DNA from 4 places in the Metabacillus litoralis genome. Region 4 is predicted to be linked to each of the others. Evidence: riboswitches for the same ligand, from Rfam matches in the RefSeq annotation. Region 4 holds a riboswitch; each other region holds the start of a gene.

Region 1 (4,220 bases), 110 kb from region 4:
CGTAGCCGACGATAAGTCCAGCGATTGTGCTTACAACCATAAGAATTAAAACAAGCAGGACCCTTGCCCAAATAGGGAGCAAACGCACTCGAACACTCACCTTTTGGCGGCTTTCCTCATGATTCTCTTGTTCTTTTTTAGACTTTTTGGCCTTTTTCACTTCTTCTCGACTGATCGGTTTCGTCGTTTCTTTAGCTACCAATAGACTAAACTCCTATCTTACGCCGTTTATTAATCCCAGCATTTGGTCACCAAGTGTAACCGATTTTGCATTCATCTGATAAGAACGCTGTGAGATTAATAAATCGGTCATTTCCTTGGATAAGTCAACATTGGACATTTCAAGTGCCCCTTGCTCCATCGCTACATCGCCGCGCAGCTCACCTTCTAGAAACGTTAACACTTCATTTAACGGAATGCCGCCTAAATCTTTTAATCCATAACGATTGTTTCCGTTTTGGATTAACATTTGCGGGCGATCCACTTGGACAACACCGAGTTGAAATTCTTGTGGTGCTTCTGTTTGGTCATTTTGAACGGTAGAAATCGTTCCATCATTAGAAATAACGATTTTTTGAAAATCATCATTAAAACGAATTGGATTTTGATTTTCATCAAGAACCGGACTCCCATCAGAAGTTGTTAGCAATAATTGATTTGTTCCATCATTTGTTGGTGATAAGTATAATGCACCATCTCTTGTATAATTAATCTCCCCGTTAACGTCAATTTGTAAAAATTGATTAGGAAGAGTAAAGGCAATATCAAGCTCTCTGCTTGTTTGCTTCATGTTTCCTTGTGTAAAAACAAGGCTGCTGTTAAGCATAGCTCCCGTTCCCTGTCTGATTCCTAATTCCCTGCCGAAACGTTGCTCTGCAATTTCCTCCGCTCCGTTTGGCTGGTTATTAAATTGTTGACGTACAAGCTCAGAGAAAGAAGTTTCTGTTCTTTTATAGCTTTGTGTATCAATATTCGCCATATTGTGGCCGATTTGATCAAGCTGCTTTTGAAGCTGACTCATCGTATTCGTCGCTGTTATCATTGAGCGTAGCATTTACTAGTACCCCCTATTATATGCGGCCGATTTCGTTCGCGGCCTTGTCCATACTCTTATCATAAGCTTGCAATACCTTTTGATTCGCTTCAAACGAACGGTAAGCTGTCATCATATCTGTGTACGTACGTCCAACATCTACTGTTGAAGTTTCTAAGTAATTTTGTCTTAGATTATATTGAATGTTTTCGTTGTTTACGGCTGTTGGCAGTTCTTCATTATTAAATGTGCGATATAAACCATTACCTTCTTTTACAAGGTTACGAACATCCGCTTCAAAACGAACATCAATTTGCGCTACGAACTCTCCATCCGCAATCACTTCTCCATCAGGCGTTACCTGGAATTCACTAGACTGAATGGAGATTGGCTGCCCAGTTGTAGATAAAACCGGATTCCCACCAGAAAGAAGGATCCCGTTATTATCCCGTGTGAAATGTCCATTACGAGTATAGCGCTCTTCTCCTGCTTGATTTTGAACCGCAAAAAACAAAGCACCTTTTACATTTGTTTCTGCATTTAAGGGAATAATCTCTTCTAAAAGAGCTACATCCGAGTACAAGCCAGTCTCTTTAAGACCACCTTGTGAAAAAGTACTTTGTAGTTCTTGGACATAAGCACCTGTGTTAATCGAACCAATTGGTGTGACTTGACCAAATCTTGAACCATTTGTTGTTGGTACTGATTTATTTTCCAATCTATTTAAAAGCATTTCGGGAAATGCGCGGACACTTGCTTGATCCGCTTTATAACCCGCTGTATTGGCATTAGCCATATTATTTGAAAGCATTTCAGTACGTCTTTGCTGTGCAAGCATTCCTGCTGTTGCTGTATATAAACCTCTTAACATCTGTACACCCACCTTAGTCACATAGTTGTTACCGTACAAATGAATTCTTTTCGACAGAATTCCCTATCATTTATTATAAAGGACATTGGCTGTTTTCTCATTACATTTTTTCAGAAATTACCTGTTATATTTTAGGGAAATAATAATGATAGGAAACCACTCCTATATCTTTTTACCGGACAAGCCCTTATACTGAAGAAAAATCTGAAAAAGGCAAACTTGTTGAAAAGCAAGGACGCAAAGCTATGGGCCTACCCAATGTATAACATTGCACGGCTGCCAAGCTGCCAGGCTCCTTTTTTGGGCCATGGGGCTTATGAAAAGGAGAGGCAAATGATGAAAATGAAGGTTGTACTTCTGACATTACTATTTTTATTAGGATCTCAACTAGGAGGTCTAGCTTTGAATCATAAAGCACAAGCTGAGGGTGCTCCAGATTATTCAACATGGCTCTGGGATACGAGTAAAATTGTGTATGACCGTGAAGCTACATTGCAGTTTTTAGAAGCAAAGCAAGTATCACATGTGTTTTTGCAGATTGACCGTAGTATTGATGTTGCCTACTATCACACTTTTATTAGTGAAGCTGCAAAGCTAGGTATGGATGTTTACGCGTTAGATGGAGCACCAAATTGGGGTGCTAACAATAAAGCCTTTTTGAACTTTTTAAATTGGGTTGGTAATTACCAGAACGGGGCAGCTGCTGGTGAGAAGTTCGCCGGAATTCACCTTGATATTGAGCCATACTTAACAGAGCAATGGACAACAAACTATAGTGCTGCTGTTCTGAAATACCAAGGAGCCATTTTAGCTGCAGCTAATACCGCATCAACATTAGATATCAGCCTCGCTGTTGACATTCCGTTTTGGTTTGATGAAATGAACTTCCGTAACAAGCACGGAAAAGGAAACCTAGCCGAATGGGCGTTGAAAAATACAGATGAAGTGACCATTATGGCCTACCGCGACAAAGCCGTTGGTCCGAATGGCATTATTGAATTAGTGAAATATGAGATGGATCTGGCTGTGTTGCTTAATAAAGATGTAACGATCGCAGTTGAAACGATGAATCTTGGTAGCAGTGACGGATTTTTAACGTTTTTTGAAGAAGGTCAGGCCGAAATGAATAATCAGCTAGGACTTGTTTTAGATCAATATCAGGATTATTCAAGTTTTGGTGGGTTTGCTGTGCATCATGTTGGTAGTTGGATGGAGTTGGAGTAGGGATTGGGATTTGGGCGTGGATTCACTTAGGTGGGTTCATGCTTTTTTTGTGGGGTTTTATGGGATGGGGGTGTAGGAATCATGTGGCGATGAAGACCAGTTTGCTTAATTTGGATCTGTGAGTGGGTCTTCATGGCGTGAATGAAGACCATTTCTTCTCTTGTTTTACTCTGGGGTGGTCTTCATTATCAGGATGAAGAACATCTTCCTCTTCTTTTACTCTTGGATTGGTCTTCATTAACGGGATGATAACCATCTTTCTCTTCTTTTGCTCTTGGGATTGTCTTCATTAGCTACATGATGACTATTTTCCTCTTGTTTTGGTCTTGGGATGGTCTTCATTTCTGCATGATCACCATCTTCCTCTTCTTTTGCTCTTGGGATGGTCTTCATTTCTGCATGATCACCATCTTTCTCTTCTTTTGCTCTTGGGATGGTCTTCATTGCCGGGATGATAACCATCTTCCTCTTCTTTTACTCTTGGGATGGTCTTCATTACCGGATGATGACCATCTTTCTCTTCTTTCGCTCTTGGATTGGTCCTCATACCTTAATGAACGACACTACTCTCTTCCACCGCTCCTGTTTTGTCGTTCATAACCCCGATGAACGACACTACTCTCTTCCACCGCTCCTGTTTTGTCGTTCATCACCCCAATGAACGACACTACTCTCTTCCACCGCTCCTGTTTTGTCGTTCATACCCACGATGAACGACACTACCATCTTCCACCGCTCCTGTTTTGTCGTTCATAACCCCAATGAACGACACTACTCTCTCCACCGCTCCTGTTTTGTCGTTCATAACCCCGATGAACGACACTACTCTCTTCCACCGCTCCTGTTTTGTCGTTCATACCCACGATGAACGACACTACCATCTTCCACCGCTCCTGTTTTGTCGTTCATCCCAATATAAATATTTCCACCTAACCTACCCCAGCAAAAAAGTCTCATAGAACTAACAATATAAACAAGACAAAAAAAGAGCCTGTACACACAGGCTCAAAAGTTTACTTATCCAAATTTTTTGCGTGGAAGTTTGTCCATGTTGTCAAGCATAATTCCTGTTCCGATTGCAACACAATCCAT
Region 2 (4,220 bases), 310 kb from region 4:
TTTCCTATCTACTGCTAAATTATAATTTAAATTTATTGACAACTACCTTTAATTCCTCAGCCATTTGCGCAAGAGCTTGAGCTGATGCATCAATTTCTTCCATCGAAGCCAATTGTTCTTCAGCTGAAGCTGCTACCTCTTCAGAGCTTGCCGCATTAGCTTGGGAGAGTTGAGATATTTCCATAGCTGAATTGGTAATTTCATCAATGCTAGCCGATATTTGTTGAACAGTTGCTGTTACCTGTTCAATTTGTGGTGTCATATTTCTTGTACTAGAAAGGATTTGCGTGAACTTATCAGATGTTTGTTCTGATACTTTTACCCCTTCCTCAACATTCGTGACAACTTCATTCATGATGTTCACTGATTCATCAGTATCTTTTTGGACTAAGGCAATTAACTCTGCAATACTTTTTGTAGACACTTGTGATTGCTCAGCTAATTTTCTTACCTCATCTGCAACAACAGCAAAACCTTTACCATGCTCACCAGCTCTAGCTGCTTCAATCGCTGCATTTAAGGCTAATAAATTTGTTTGTTCAGCAATACCGCTGATCACATCTAATATCGAGCCAATTTCTTTTGATCGTTTTGATAATGAGGTCACTTTTTCGTTTGAACGACTAATAGACTCAGAGATAAACTTCATTTGTGCCAAATTATTTTCAACAAACGTTCCACCTTCCTCGGCTTCTTTTGTTGTTTGTCGTGATAGTTCAGACACATTTGCTGAGCTTTCAGAAATATGTTGAATTCCTTGTAAAACCTCTTGTAATGAAGTTGTGTTGCTTTCTAATTTTGTTGTGGTTTCTTCAGCCCCACTTGAAATCTCCTGAATTGCAGATGAAACAGTTTCTGATGCTCTACTTGATTGTTCCGCACTTGCATTCAATTGCTCTGCTGATGCCGCTACTTGATCAGAGCTTGTATAAATCGAACTAATCATTTCTTTTAAGTTATCTGTCATTTGTTCAAAAGACTCATTTAGATAATAGATTTCATCTCTACTCTTAATCTTTAATTTTTCGACGTTTAAATCTCCAGCTGCTACTTGCTTTGCCATGTTTCCTAATTTTACAACAGGTCGTGATATGAAGATGGAAATAACAACACCACATGCAATAGCAAATAATAGGGCAAAAACACTTAAAATCACTACTTTCACTCTTGCGTTATCTGATGATTCATGTGTTTCCTTATATCGAACATCTAATATTTCTTTTAACCAATTATGCATTGAAAGGGTATCTTCTGTTAGACGAGTGCTTATAGGAACAATTTGCGCTAGTCCCTTATCAATAGCTTTCTCTTTATCAACCAAACTTTCATCCAGAATTTGATTTGCCTTTTCTCTAAACTCAATATTCGAGTTCTCAATTGAATTTAAACGATCAACCGTTTCCTGCAAAGTGGATAATTCTTTCCCTTTTAAAATTGCCGCATTAATACGATCATTTGCTTCATTCATTTTGTCTCGATAGCTATTATCACCATATAGCAAAAATGCACGATAATATCCAGATTGTTGCGCTGAATCGGTTTGAATCGATTGAGTAATTGCACGTATCTCAGTAACAGTTTCAACAATATAATTGTATGATTCATTTGACTGCTTCATATTGGAATATGACACATATGAAGCGATCCCAAAGATCAATGAGACGATTAGGAAGCTTCCTATTAATTTCCGTTTGATTGTTAATTTCATGATGTAAATATCTCCTTTTGTCTGATTTAGTAAAAAACAAAAAAACACCTTTAATCCAAGCATGTACATCTTGGAATTAAACGCGTTATTAGCAAGTGGCAGGATCGCTACCCTTATACCAATATCTCTTCCTTATACAAAACTAAATATTATAAAGTAACAGGGTCGCTATTCTTTCCTAATATTTACTTCATTCTTAAGTTTTTGATTAGCCATTACTAACATCAGCATAATTGCTTAATAACTGCGGTCTCCCTAGTAAAAAACCTTGGCCTAATGGAACGGATAGGCTTTGAGCTATCTGTAAGTCTTCCACTGTTTCTATGCCTTCGAGAATGACAGTATTATTATATCGTCTGCAATAGTCTAATATTAAATAGATAAATGCTTGTTTTTTTTCTGACCGGTGCAAATCTTGGGAAAAATAGCGATCGAGTTTTATATATTCGGGGTCAAGCTCAATAATATCTTGTATATACGCTTTACCCTTTCCTACATCATCAAATGCAATACTAATACCATAATTTCTTAAAATAGCAATTCTCTCTTTTAATTGTGCAAGATCTCTAACAGTCTCAACCTCTGATAATTCAAATGTGATAGTTCGACTGGATAGCAACTTTTCTGTAGCTAGCTTGTTTATAAAATCCAGAAATTCATGATGGAAAATAGTTGATGGAAAAATGTTTAGAAATAGCTTTTCTTTTGATTCATTCGGGCGAAACATTTTAAGAGCTTTGTAAACGGACTGAGTATCTAGTTGATATAATTGATTGTTTATGATTGCTTGTTGAAAAAATAATTCCGGATTAGAAAAATCAGTAGATCTTAGAAGTCCCTCATAACCAATCCTTTTCTTATCCTTTAATGAAAAAATAGGTTGAAAATGATGATAGATGTTTCCTTCGTTGATCGTCACGTAAATCCCCCCTTTGTTAGAAAAAAAGTGAACGAGAAGAATACTCGCTCACTTTACAATAGTAAAATATTCTCCGGCGGCTAGGCTACCATAGTAGATGATCTACCTTAGGTCCTTGGCTTTGCGCCCTTATCTTTCAATAAGTTTGCCTTTATCATTTTGTAGGTCTATTATACCACAACAAATTATTACAATTTCACCAACCGTTCGACAAATAATGACATTTTTCCCATTTACTATATTAACTCTACTTCTTAGTTATTAAAAATAGAAAAAGAGGCTGAACATATCATTCAGCCTCTACCTCAAATTAACCAAATTAACTTTGCGCTACTTCTTCTTTTTCTTTAATCAGATTTCTCATTCGCTCACGATCGCGCTCTATAATTGGCTTTAAATATTTACCTGTATAAGATTGTTCGTTATTCATAATATCCTCTGGTGTACCAAAGCCTACGATCTGACCACCTTTGTCTCCACCTTCAGGACCAAGATCAACAATATAATCGGTACCTTTAATAACATCAAGGTTATGCTCGATGACAAGAACGGTATCACCATTATCCACTAGGCGTTGAAGAACTTTTAAGAGTCTTGCGATATCATCAACATGTAAGCCAGTTGTCGGTTCATCAAGGATGTAGAGTGATTTACCTGTTGAACGTCGGTGCAGTTCTGATGCAAGCTTCACCCTCTGTGCTTCCCCACCGGAAAGTGTCGTTGCGGGTTGACCAAGAGTAATGTAACCAAGGCCTACATCAAAAATCGTTTGCAGCTTTCGTTTAATCTTAGGAATATTTTCGAAAAACGTTACTGCATCTTCGACTGTCATTTCTAAGATATCAGAAATGTTTTTCCCTTTGTAGGTAACTTCCAATGTTTCACGGTTGTATCGTTTCCCATGACAAACTTCACATGGGACATACACATCAGGTAGGAAGTGCATTTCAATTTTAATAATTCCATCTCCACGGCAGGCTTCACAACGTCCACCTTTAACATTGAAGCTGAAGCGGCCTTTTTTATAGCCTCTAACCTTTGCCTCATTTGTTGTTGCAAACACATCACGTATGTCATCAAATACACCTGTATATGTTGCAGGATTGGATCGCGGTGTCCGACCGATCGGTGATTGATCAATATCAATGACCTTTTCAAGTTGTTCAATTCCCTTAATTTCTTTGTGCTCACCTGGCTTCGCCTTAGCATTATGGAGCTTTTGCGCTAGAGATTTATGCAGTACTTCATTGACTAATGTACTCTTACCTGATCCTGAAACACCAGTAACAGCGATAAACATCCCTAGCGGAAATTTCACATTCACATTACGCAGATTATTTTCTTTTGCACCTTTAATTTCAATATATCGGCCATCAGGTTTTTTACGCTCGTATGGTAAAGGAATAAACTTTTTCCCTGATAAATATTGACCTGTTAATGAGTTTTCATCACTCATGACTTCTTCAGGTGTGCCTGCCGAAATAACCTGTCCACCATGAATGCCTGCTCCAGGACCAATATCAATTAAATAATCGGCAGCAATCATTGTATCTTCATCATGTTCAACAACAATTAGTGTATTTCCGATATCAC
Region 3 (4,220 bases), 2.1 Mb from region 4:
GAATTAAGGGGAAGATCCCTAATATTAAATACATAATAAGTGTTATAACAACGGGTTCTCCATAACCCAATCCAATTGATACAGCGCCAAAAATGACTGAGATGATCAACAAAAGGACACCAAAAAATTTCCTTATCTTCATTATCAAAGATGATACCCCCTTCCCCTTTTATACGGATGAGTATCCATTGAGGATTCAGTAAATGAGTAAACAGTCCAAAAGTCGGAGTGTAGGTTCTGGGATTTTTATAACAGAGGTACTTTGTTTTTAGGTCTTGTTTACTTTTCGTCCATTATTATTACTTGTTTTTCCTAGAAAAACAAAGGCAACAAGCAACGTAATCATACTACTAACAAAGAAGCCCACTGCGTATGTAGAAATATTCCCTTCCGATACTCTATCATTAAAATCCTAAAAAATGGATTCCGATACCATCACCATCAATATTTGTTCCAAACGACCTTAATTCTAGTCCTTTGTTTACCAACTGAAAAGCAATGAAAATAAGAAAAATAAAAACAATCCAACGAATAATTGCATTCATTTTATAGCCCACCTTTACAAAAATAAGAAAGTTACCATTTTTGATGTAGCTTTTTCGTGACACTAAATTCGCAAGTAATCAGTATACCCGGTTTTATTAATTTGAGATAAAGGGTGATTTTTGTATGTACTCTAGACTTTTAACTTGGTTAATGATAAAAGTCGCTATATCTTGATTTGTTATTGTAGTACCCGGCATATCTAATAGATTTTCTTTTATAAATCCCTTTTCCATGCCATCAACTATAAATGGAAGCCTAATTAGTGTCCACTTAATTAACGTGTTACGGCTAAGAATTTGCCATTCCTTTTTCTTATCGGTCATCATATTAGAATAGATACATTCAAACATCTTTGCTCCCACTCTATTCATAAAGCTCTTTTTATCTCCATTAATAGTTAAAGAGCCACCTGTAACCCCAATATAACGATCAATTTGTAATTCAGCCATTACCTCAAGTATCATTTCCGTTACATTACTATAAATCGGTTTCTCTCTGATTGGCTGGCCAAAAGAATTAATAACTACTTGACAATCTATTAGTAGTTTTTGAATATCCTCCAATTTTTGCACATTTCCTTCTACTATCTCAATCCTTTCGTCTCTGAAGCTTAACTTTGCTGGATTTCTAACAAGCATACGGACTTGATAACCGTTTTCTAACGCTCTAGAAGCAAGATAACGTCCTACCTTCCCCGTCCCACCAATTATAGCTATCTTATAAGACTTATCCATAACTATCCCTCTTTTAATCAATTTAAGATCACTTATACTCTGTTTTAGCTTAAGTTAAGACTCAATATCATATAAAAACATTTAATCGTTCCTAATATGGTGTATCTTTAAGTTAAACCAAATAGATCGCCAATTCTTCTTCGCTATTCGATCTTCATAAACCTCTACACGTTCTTTTGATTCTAGAAAGAAAGGTGTTGGCTTGACTTCTAAATTTACAACATCATTAATTCCGTGTGGAGCTATTAATTTTATATGGCCTTTTTCATCTAACTTTAAGCCAAGAGATGTAGCTGTTTCTGGAAATTTTGATATCGCATCTACAGAAGATAAATATGGAGGTAAATTACTTTTTAAATGCATTCTTGCTTCGTTCTTTACCGACCAAGGTACATCTGGCATTATGGTTTTTAGTTTTTCCTCAAGCATCTTTTCCTCTACTTCATTTATATTAGTAGAATCAAAGTAGATCACATCAACATCTGGAAGTCTCGTCCTTTCATTAAAATGATGAAGCGTGTCCCATATTTTTGAGCGAATAAATCCAGCACATATCCACCAATCCGGTAAGCCTAACATTTTTACAGATCTTAAAATCTCCATCATCCATTTATCCTGTTGTACAATTGAAATAATTTCTTTCTCATTCATTCTAAAAACCCCTATAAAAAATATGTAAAATTAACTTTGATATCACCAAAAATAATCATGCTATTTGATATTTACATTCGCCATTTTACCAATTAATCCCTTTCTTTTTTAACATAAAGCTATGTTAGTAAGATATAGTAAATAAGAAATAATAATTTTGTAGAATTTTGTTGAAATATAGGATAAAAGTCTTTAAAATCCTATATATAGTTGATAAAGGCAAACTTATCGAAAGGTAAGGACGCAAAGCTACGAGTCTAAAGTCTTAAAGACTATGACAGTCGGGTTGCCAATAGTTTATAGATTAAATAATGATTGATTGGTAACCCATTTATTAATGGGGGGATTATTATGAAGGATACTGAGATACAAGCTGCAATTAAAAAATTTAATCAATTATTAATGAGGTACCCTGATTCAAAGGAATCATCATTTTATTTTACTAATTTTCTTAAACAATTTCTAAGAGTGAAGAGCACAGCATCAGAAATTTGTTTAGTCTCATTTGTGACAATCATTGAACATGAAAAGCCAGAAGTATTCTATGAAATTCGTAAACGTGGAGAATATGATAATGTAATGAACTTTATCATCCATCTTACTACTGACTACGAGAAGGCTAAAAGTGATTTGAACAAACTAGCCAATGGTTCAAGAGAAATAGTAATTGTCCAATAAGCACTGATATTTTGAAGCATATCGTTATATAAAATACTAAAGTTTTATTTGTATTTTGGCATCTATAACGATTTTTAACGATCATATATTGATAAATTTTAAGGAATGATTAGAATTGAGTAATGAATGGATTAAATTAGTTGAGCAGTTAGAAAAAGAAGGAATCACACCAAAAGACGCAAATCAAATGATCCGCGGATACCAAATGATTAAAATGGTAATGAAAACCGTAAATGACATTGGAGAAGAAGAAGAATAGGATTTTTATCATTTGACGCGATGTAACTAAAGAGTACTTTGTTTACATAAAGAAGACGATCATTTATGAAAAATGATCGTTTTTTTATTACGTATACCAAGCATTTTTAGGTCTGTTTTCAGGGAAACCCACTTTTTCTCGATATGCTTTTCTCTCTTCAGTGAAATCAAACCATTGCTTATGGCATTTCGGGTTATTAGCATAGTGAACAACACAGCGAATTTGATCTTCAACACAGCTGTCAGTCCATACAGTTAACTTTTGTTCTAGTTCATCAAAAAGAGCAGCAGGATTTTTATCTTTGATTTCTGTTAATGAAAAAATATTTAATTTATAAACCAATTTTTCAGCTAATTTGTAACCAATAGAGGGTACAGTTTGAAATTCTGCTAAACCTTTTAAAGCTTTAGCTCTTGTGTTCGATATATTCAACATTTGTGCAATTTGTTCTGTATCAAAAGTATATAACTCATTTACACGAACTTTTACTCTTCTAAGCTGGGATTTTTCCTCGTCAGATAGAAGCAATTTAATAGATACTCCCATTATTCTCCTCCTATTTTGCAGCCAGACCTTCTTAATTTTTATATAGAGAATTCTTTTTCAGGCAATCCTAATATGTCTGTATTTTCTGGAACACGACCAAGCTGACGTAACATTGCAACTATTTGTCCCTTATGATGCGATTCGTGTGTAATTGAATGGAAAAGTAATTGATGGGGAGTTTTGCTTATAGCCCCACTGCCAGCTTTCCAGGCAGGCTCTTTTTCAATAAACTCATCAAGTTTGTTTTTGAATTGTTCGAAAACTTTCTCTACATAGTCATCAGCTTGTTGAAAATAGCGTTGAATATCATCTATTTTCATTTTATAAATAGTTTCCTTTGCAAGTAAAGGAGATGATGTTTCTGAAAGGACAAAAGAGCCTAACCAAGCATGATAGCAGCCCGCCACATGAACAAGAGAATCTCTAATACTCTTAAAACCAAAATCAAACTCTTTCGTCATATCCTCTTTATTCAGTTCTCTACACTGATCTAACAAAATCTGACGTGTTTGTTTGACCCATTCATATTCTATCTTCTCCATAGATCCTCCCACCCTTTTCCACTGGAAAATTTTTCTTATTATTATACACTAATATACATGATCATTACACCTAATGAAGATGAAATCTATCCTTACACGACAATCCATAGATTCTTTTATTTTAATTAAATATACAAACTCTCATAAACCAGAGCACTCTTATCCCAACTATTCGTCTATGAACAGCGTATACTATGTATGTATAATGCCATACCTCTAATCCTAATCTAAAAGTAAGACTTCATCACCTACTTGAATTCGTCC
Region 4 (4,220 bases):
TTTAACAGCTGTATTTTTATTAGTATTCTTACCAAATGCAGGACAGATTCAGGCTGCTGCAGATTCTCAAACTGCGACAACTATAAGCAATGAGCCTAACGAACTATTCTCTACAGCGACAGCGATAGAGTTAAACAAAGAATATGAATCTACATTTGCTGATGATGATTTTAGGAGGGATCCTAAAGATGTTTATAAAATAGAATTACCTACAAGTGGGCTTGTAACGGTTAATGTAGATAGTAAACATGTGAATGGATCAGTTTCCGTTTTGTTAACAAATGGTAAGGTGAATAATGAGTATTTAAATTATGTATCTAAACCTAGCGTGATGGAGGATGAAATTGGTCAAGTGGGATTGCCTGCAGGTACCTATTATCTTGAATTAGCTGCTGGTACAACTGATCTAGACGTTACATATCAATTTAGTGTTTCATTTGAAACTAGTAATTATTATGAGAAGGAAGATAATGATACCTGGGATATAGCAACCGAAATGGAGCTTAATAAGCGTTACAAGGGATTCTTTTCAACTCATCCAAGAACAGATGATGGTGATACATATAAATTCACCCTCCAAAAGGATAGTACGATTATTATAAAACATGCAAAATATCCAAATAGTTATGGAACATTAAGGATTTATGACTCGTTAGGTAAAGATGTTTTTAACGACTACTTGATTAACGATATACCATCATTAGGGAAAGATCGTGTAAATGAAGTAACGCTTAAGGCAGGATCGTATTTCTTAGAGGTTTCTGAGTTTCTTACACATACCTTGCCGAGCTTTCCCTATGAAGTAGAGGTAAGCGTGAAAGAAACAACATCTTCTGATGAATATCCATGGATAGGTCGTGTATTAATCCAAAAAGATGGCATGGCTCTATACAATCCAAACGGCAAAGTTCACCGTAAACTAAAAAAGGGTGAGGGATTAAAGGTTTACGAAATAGAAAATGACCGTTATCAGGTAGGTGGCGGCTATTATGTTCTTAAAGGTAGTGCAAAGGATACACTCTACTATTATGGACATGTGTGGGCAAAAAGTTCATACATGTATGTCTATACACCTGATGGTGACTTCTTTAAGAGGTTCCCATCAAGACAAACCGTAAGAGTGTATGGTATGGAGGATGGAAAATATCAAGTTGGTGGAGGATATTATGTAGTGCCTGACACTAATATTCAACTAGATCGCTAGGGGGACAGGTTCCGTGTCCCGATTTAATGGGGACAGAGGGACAGGTTTCTTGTCTCGGTCTAAAATTGCTGACAAGAAGGATGATTATCGACAGAAAAGCCAACTTTTATTGTTGGCTTTTTCTCTATTTTATCAAATGAACTCAGCTACTAATAAAATATGTAATATATGATGAGGATGTTTGAGGCAATGAACAATGATTGTATGCATTCTTTTATTTTGTTTTGGTAGGAAAAGGAGAAAAGTTTCGGCTTCTTAAATAAATAGTACTAAATATAAAAACTCTTAAAAGTCTTTCGTTGTATGGCGAAAGATCTTTTGGTAGTGAATGAAAGGATTATACTTTTAAAATTTTTCTCCATGACTTTATATAAAAAGTTTAATCCAAGACAAACAGCAAGGGTATATTCTGTGGAATATGGAATGTATCAAGTTGGTGGAGGTTATTTTGTAGATCAAGCAGCTCTTGTTAAATTTGATAGATGATAGATGAACATAGTAAATAGGTTACTTACATACTATTTGGTTTGGAAATGGTGGAATCTAATAAGAATCCTATAGAATTCAAATAAATACAAATAGCTCTGACTCTATTGAGACAGGGCTACTTATGTAATAAGGAAATGTGAACATGAAAATTGAATAAAGCCTAGACAAAGAATCTGTCCGAAACAGCTATATATTTCTATTCCTTTATCGTCTTAATAAATTTATCCAACCTAATGTTGCAGCTTCGTTAGACTTTCTAAGATTTATCTCTTGCATTTGCTGAACGATATTAATTTCTTTCATTTGTTGATCATGGCGTTTTTCTTGTTCAAATAAATTTAAAGCCTCTTTTAAAGAATCTGCTCTTTTATTAATTAAGTAGGATTCTAACTTTGTTAACGCATAATAATTAATATATGTTTTCGGGATATGTATAGGGTTAATATCCTCTTCAATTTCATTCATGAGCCTTTGTAATTCGTTAATCCTCGTTTTATTCTTTTTCACTCTTCTTTTTACACTTAATTTTGGTGCAATAAACAACAAATAAATTAAACCAAATAGAATAATTGCTTTCAAACCATCATCTAATGAGGTAAATGCAAGAATAAAGTAACTTATAAATATAATAAAGATTCTTGATTTGATACTAATTCCAATCATAGGATTTACGTAGTAATCTTGATACTCTGTGTGGAGCTTAGTATACTGTGTAACTACCTCCTTATAATGTTGAATTTCTGATAATAGTTCATCTTTTGATGCCATATAAATCTTCTCTCCAATCAATTGTAATACTTAAAAAAAACTAAATAAAAAAACCTAACAGATTTCCTCGTTAGGTTGCATGCTTCATATAATCTCTAGAAATTAGATTTATAGATGTTTTGCAACCCGACGATCATAGTGGGTTAAACCACCTTAGACTCGTAGCTTTGCGTCCCAATCTTTCAATTGGTTTGCCGTGAATATTTTTTTAATACTTTAGCATTATATCATTTATAGTAATAAAGGAACAGACCTCTTACCCTTTATATACTTGCCTCTATAGATTAAAGTTATTTTATCGTATAAAAAATTTAAATTAGTAAATATTCTGCAGGATTTCCCCAGATAATGTCGAAATGAACTCATATATCCGGTCTTATTTCCCCAACAGTATCACCTCATCATTTTTCCCATTAAATAATACTAAGATATAAGGAGGCCATGCCTTTGACAATAAAAATCTCAAGTGTTAGTTTAAGAGGTTTAGAAGGTTATAGAGTTCAAGTAGAAGTACAAGTTCGCCCCGGAGTGGAGTCAATGGTCATTGTCGGACTGCCAGATGCTTCTGTAAAAGAGTCAAAGGAACGTGTATTATCATCGATTCGAGCGATTGTTAGTTCAGGGACAGCTGAGAAGGTAGTTGTCAATTTATCACCATCAGAGCAGAAGAAAAATGGTCCGTTGTTTGATTTGCCTATTGCGATAGGAATTCTTAAGGAAAAGAATTATATAAAGGAACAGATTCCGCCCGACACCATGTTCATCGGGATTTTGTCGCTAGATGGGATGGTTGAAAGGGTTGAGGGGATGCTGCCTGCGTTAATTGCTGCTAAAAAATTGGGGTATAAGAAAGTTTTTCTTCCATACGATCCACGTGTCCCGATTGATATGTTAAACGGAATCGAGTGTGTTGTTGTTCAACATGTTCATGATGTAGTTAAGCTCCTATCTGGCGAGGCTCCTACACCGTTACCATCATTTACACCCTTTCCTAATCAGGAACCCTCATTCAATGACCATCAAAAGGATTTTTCCCACATCATAGGTCATCAATTTACAAAAGAAGCACTAGAAATAGCTGCTGCTGGAGGTCACTATGTTCTCATGAGCGATCCACCTGGTTGCGGAAAAAGAGTGCTTGCTGAAACATTTCCATCCATTCTTCCACCACTTTGTAAGTCGGCTCAATTAGAAGTAATAAGCTTATATCAACTCACAAACGAGAGACTGTATGATCCCCAAATGGCCCCATTTCGACATCCACATCATTCTGCCTCTTCCATCGCGATTATTGGTGGTGGTTCTTATCCAAAGCCAGGTGAAATCTCACTTGCTCACCATGGTGTTCTTTTCCTAGATGAAATGGCTGAATTTACAAAGAAAACCTTAGATATGCTTCGTCAACCTCTAGAAACGGGAAAGGTCACTATTAGCAGGGTGCACTCAACCGTTATATATCCTACTTCTTTTATCCTCATCGGGGCTATGAATCCTTGTCCATGTGGTTACCTCGGCTCTGCCTCTCACTATTGCACATGTACTCAAAAACAAATAAAAGGTTATCGCAATCGTTTATCAGGACCTGTTTATGATCGAATGGATATCCTGCTTTCGTTGAATTCTGTTAATCTCAATCAGGTCACAGGGAAGCAAGAAACATCCTCGGAAATGCGGGGGCGTGTAGAAAGGGCGAGGGAGATGCAATTTACTCGGTATCAAGAACAGGTTACAAATGCAAAAGTCCCTTATGATTTATTAA

Evidence for each region. A riboswitch is a leader RNA that binds a small molecule or an ion and turns the genes downstream of it on or off. The one in region 4 is predicted to bind cyclic di-GMP.
Region 1: linked by a shared signal. The riboswitch ahead of D9842_RS18845 (amidase) and the one ahead of D9842_RS18310 (hypothetical protein) in region 4 are both predicted to bind cyclic di-GMP.
Region 2: linked by a shared signal. The riboswitch ahead of D9842_RS17000 (EAL domain-containing protein) and the one ahead of D9842_RS18310 (hypothetical protein) in region 4 are both predicted to bind cyclic di-GMP.
Region 3: linked by a shared signal. The riboswitch ahead of D9842_RS07635 (hypothetical protein) and the one ahead of D9842_RS18310 (hypothetical protein) in region 4 are both predicted to bind cyclic di-GMP.

What each region holds. Positions count from the first base shown of each region.
Region 1 is NZ_CP033043.1:3,847,461-3,851,680, forward strand. It holds gene D9842_RS18830 (DNA-directed RNA polymerase subunit beta) at 1-202, opposite strand, end outside; gene D9842_RS18835 (flagellar hook-basal body protein) at 215-1,054, opposite strand; gene D9842_RS18840 (flagellar hook-basal body protein) at 1,071-1,904, opposite strand; cyclic di-GMP riboswitch class I at 2,107-2,196, shown strand; gene D9842_RS18845 (amidase) at 2,238-3,128, shown strand; gene D9842_RS18850 (hypothetical protein) at 3,366-3,590, opposite strand; gene D9842_RS26050 (hypothetical protein) at 3,796-3,951, opposite strand; gene D9842_RS18855 (rod shape-determining protein) at 4,146-4,220, opposite strand, start outside.
Region 2 is NZ_CP033043.1:3,430,386-3,434,605, forward strand. It holds gene D9842_RS16995 (methyl-accepting chemotaxis protein) at 20-1,708, opposite strand; gene D9842_RS17000 (EAL domain-containing protein) at 1,917-2,627, opposite strand; cyclic di-GMP riboswitch class I at 2,700-2,787, opposite strand; gene uvrA (excinuclease ABC subunit UvrA) at 2,947-4,220, opposite strand, start outside.
Region 3 is NZ_CP033043.1:1,614,327-1,618,546, forward strand. It holds gene D9842_RS07615 (MFS transporter) at 1-148, opposite strand, end outside; gene D9842_RS26265 (hypothetical protein) at 405-545, opposite strand; gene D9842_RS07625 (NAD(P)-dependent oxidoreductase) at 642-1,280, opposite strand; gene D9842_RS07630 (nucleotidyltransferase family protein) at 1,362-1,931, opposite strand; cyclic di-GMP riboswitch class I at 2,140-2,225, shown strand; gene D9842_RS07635 (hypothetical protein) at 2,283-2,609, shown strand; gene D9842_RS25755 (hypothetical protein) at 2,725-2,868, shown strand; gene D9842_RS07640 (helix-hairpin-helix domain-containing protein) at 2,956-3,414, opposite strand; gene D9842_RS07645 (DinB family protein) at 3,453-3,956, opposite strand; gene D9842_RS07650 (MOSC domain-containing protein) at 4,179-4,220, opposite strand, start outside.
Region 4 is NZ_CP033043.1:3,735,578-3,739,797, reverse strand. It holds gene D9842_RS18320 (hypothetical protein) at 1-1,204, shown strand, start outside; gene D9842_RS18310 (hypothetical protein) at 1,898-2,461, opposite strand; cyclic di-GMP riboswitch class I at 2,579-2,667, opposite strand; gene D9842_RS18305 (YifB family Mg chelatase-like AAA ATPase) at 2,909-4,220, shown strand, end outside.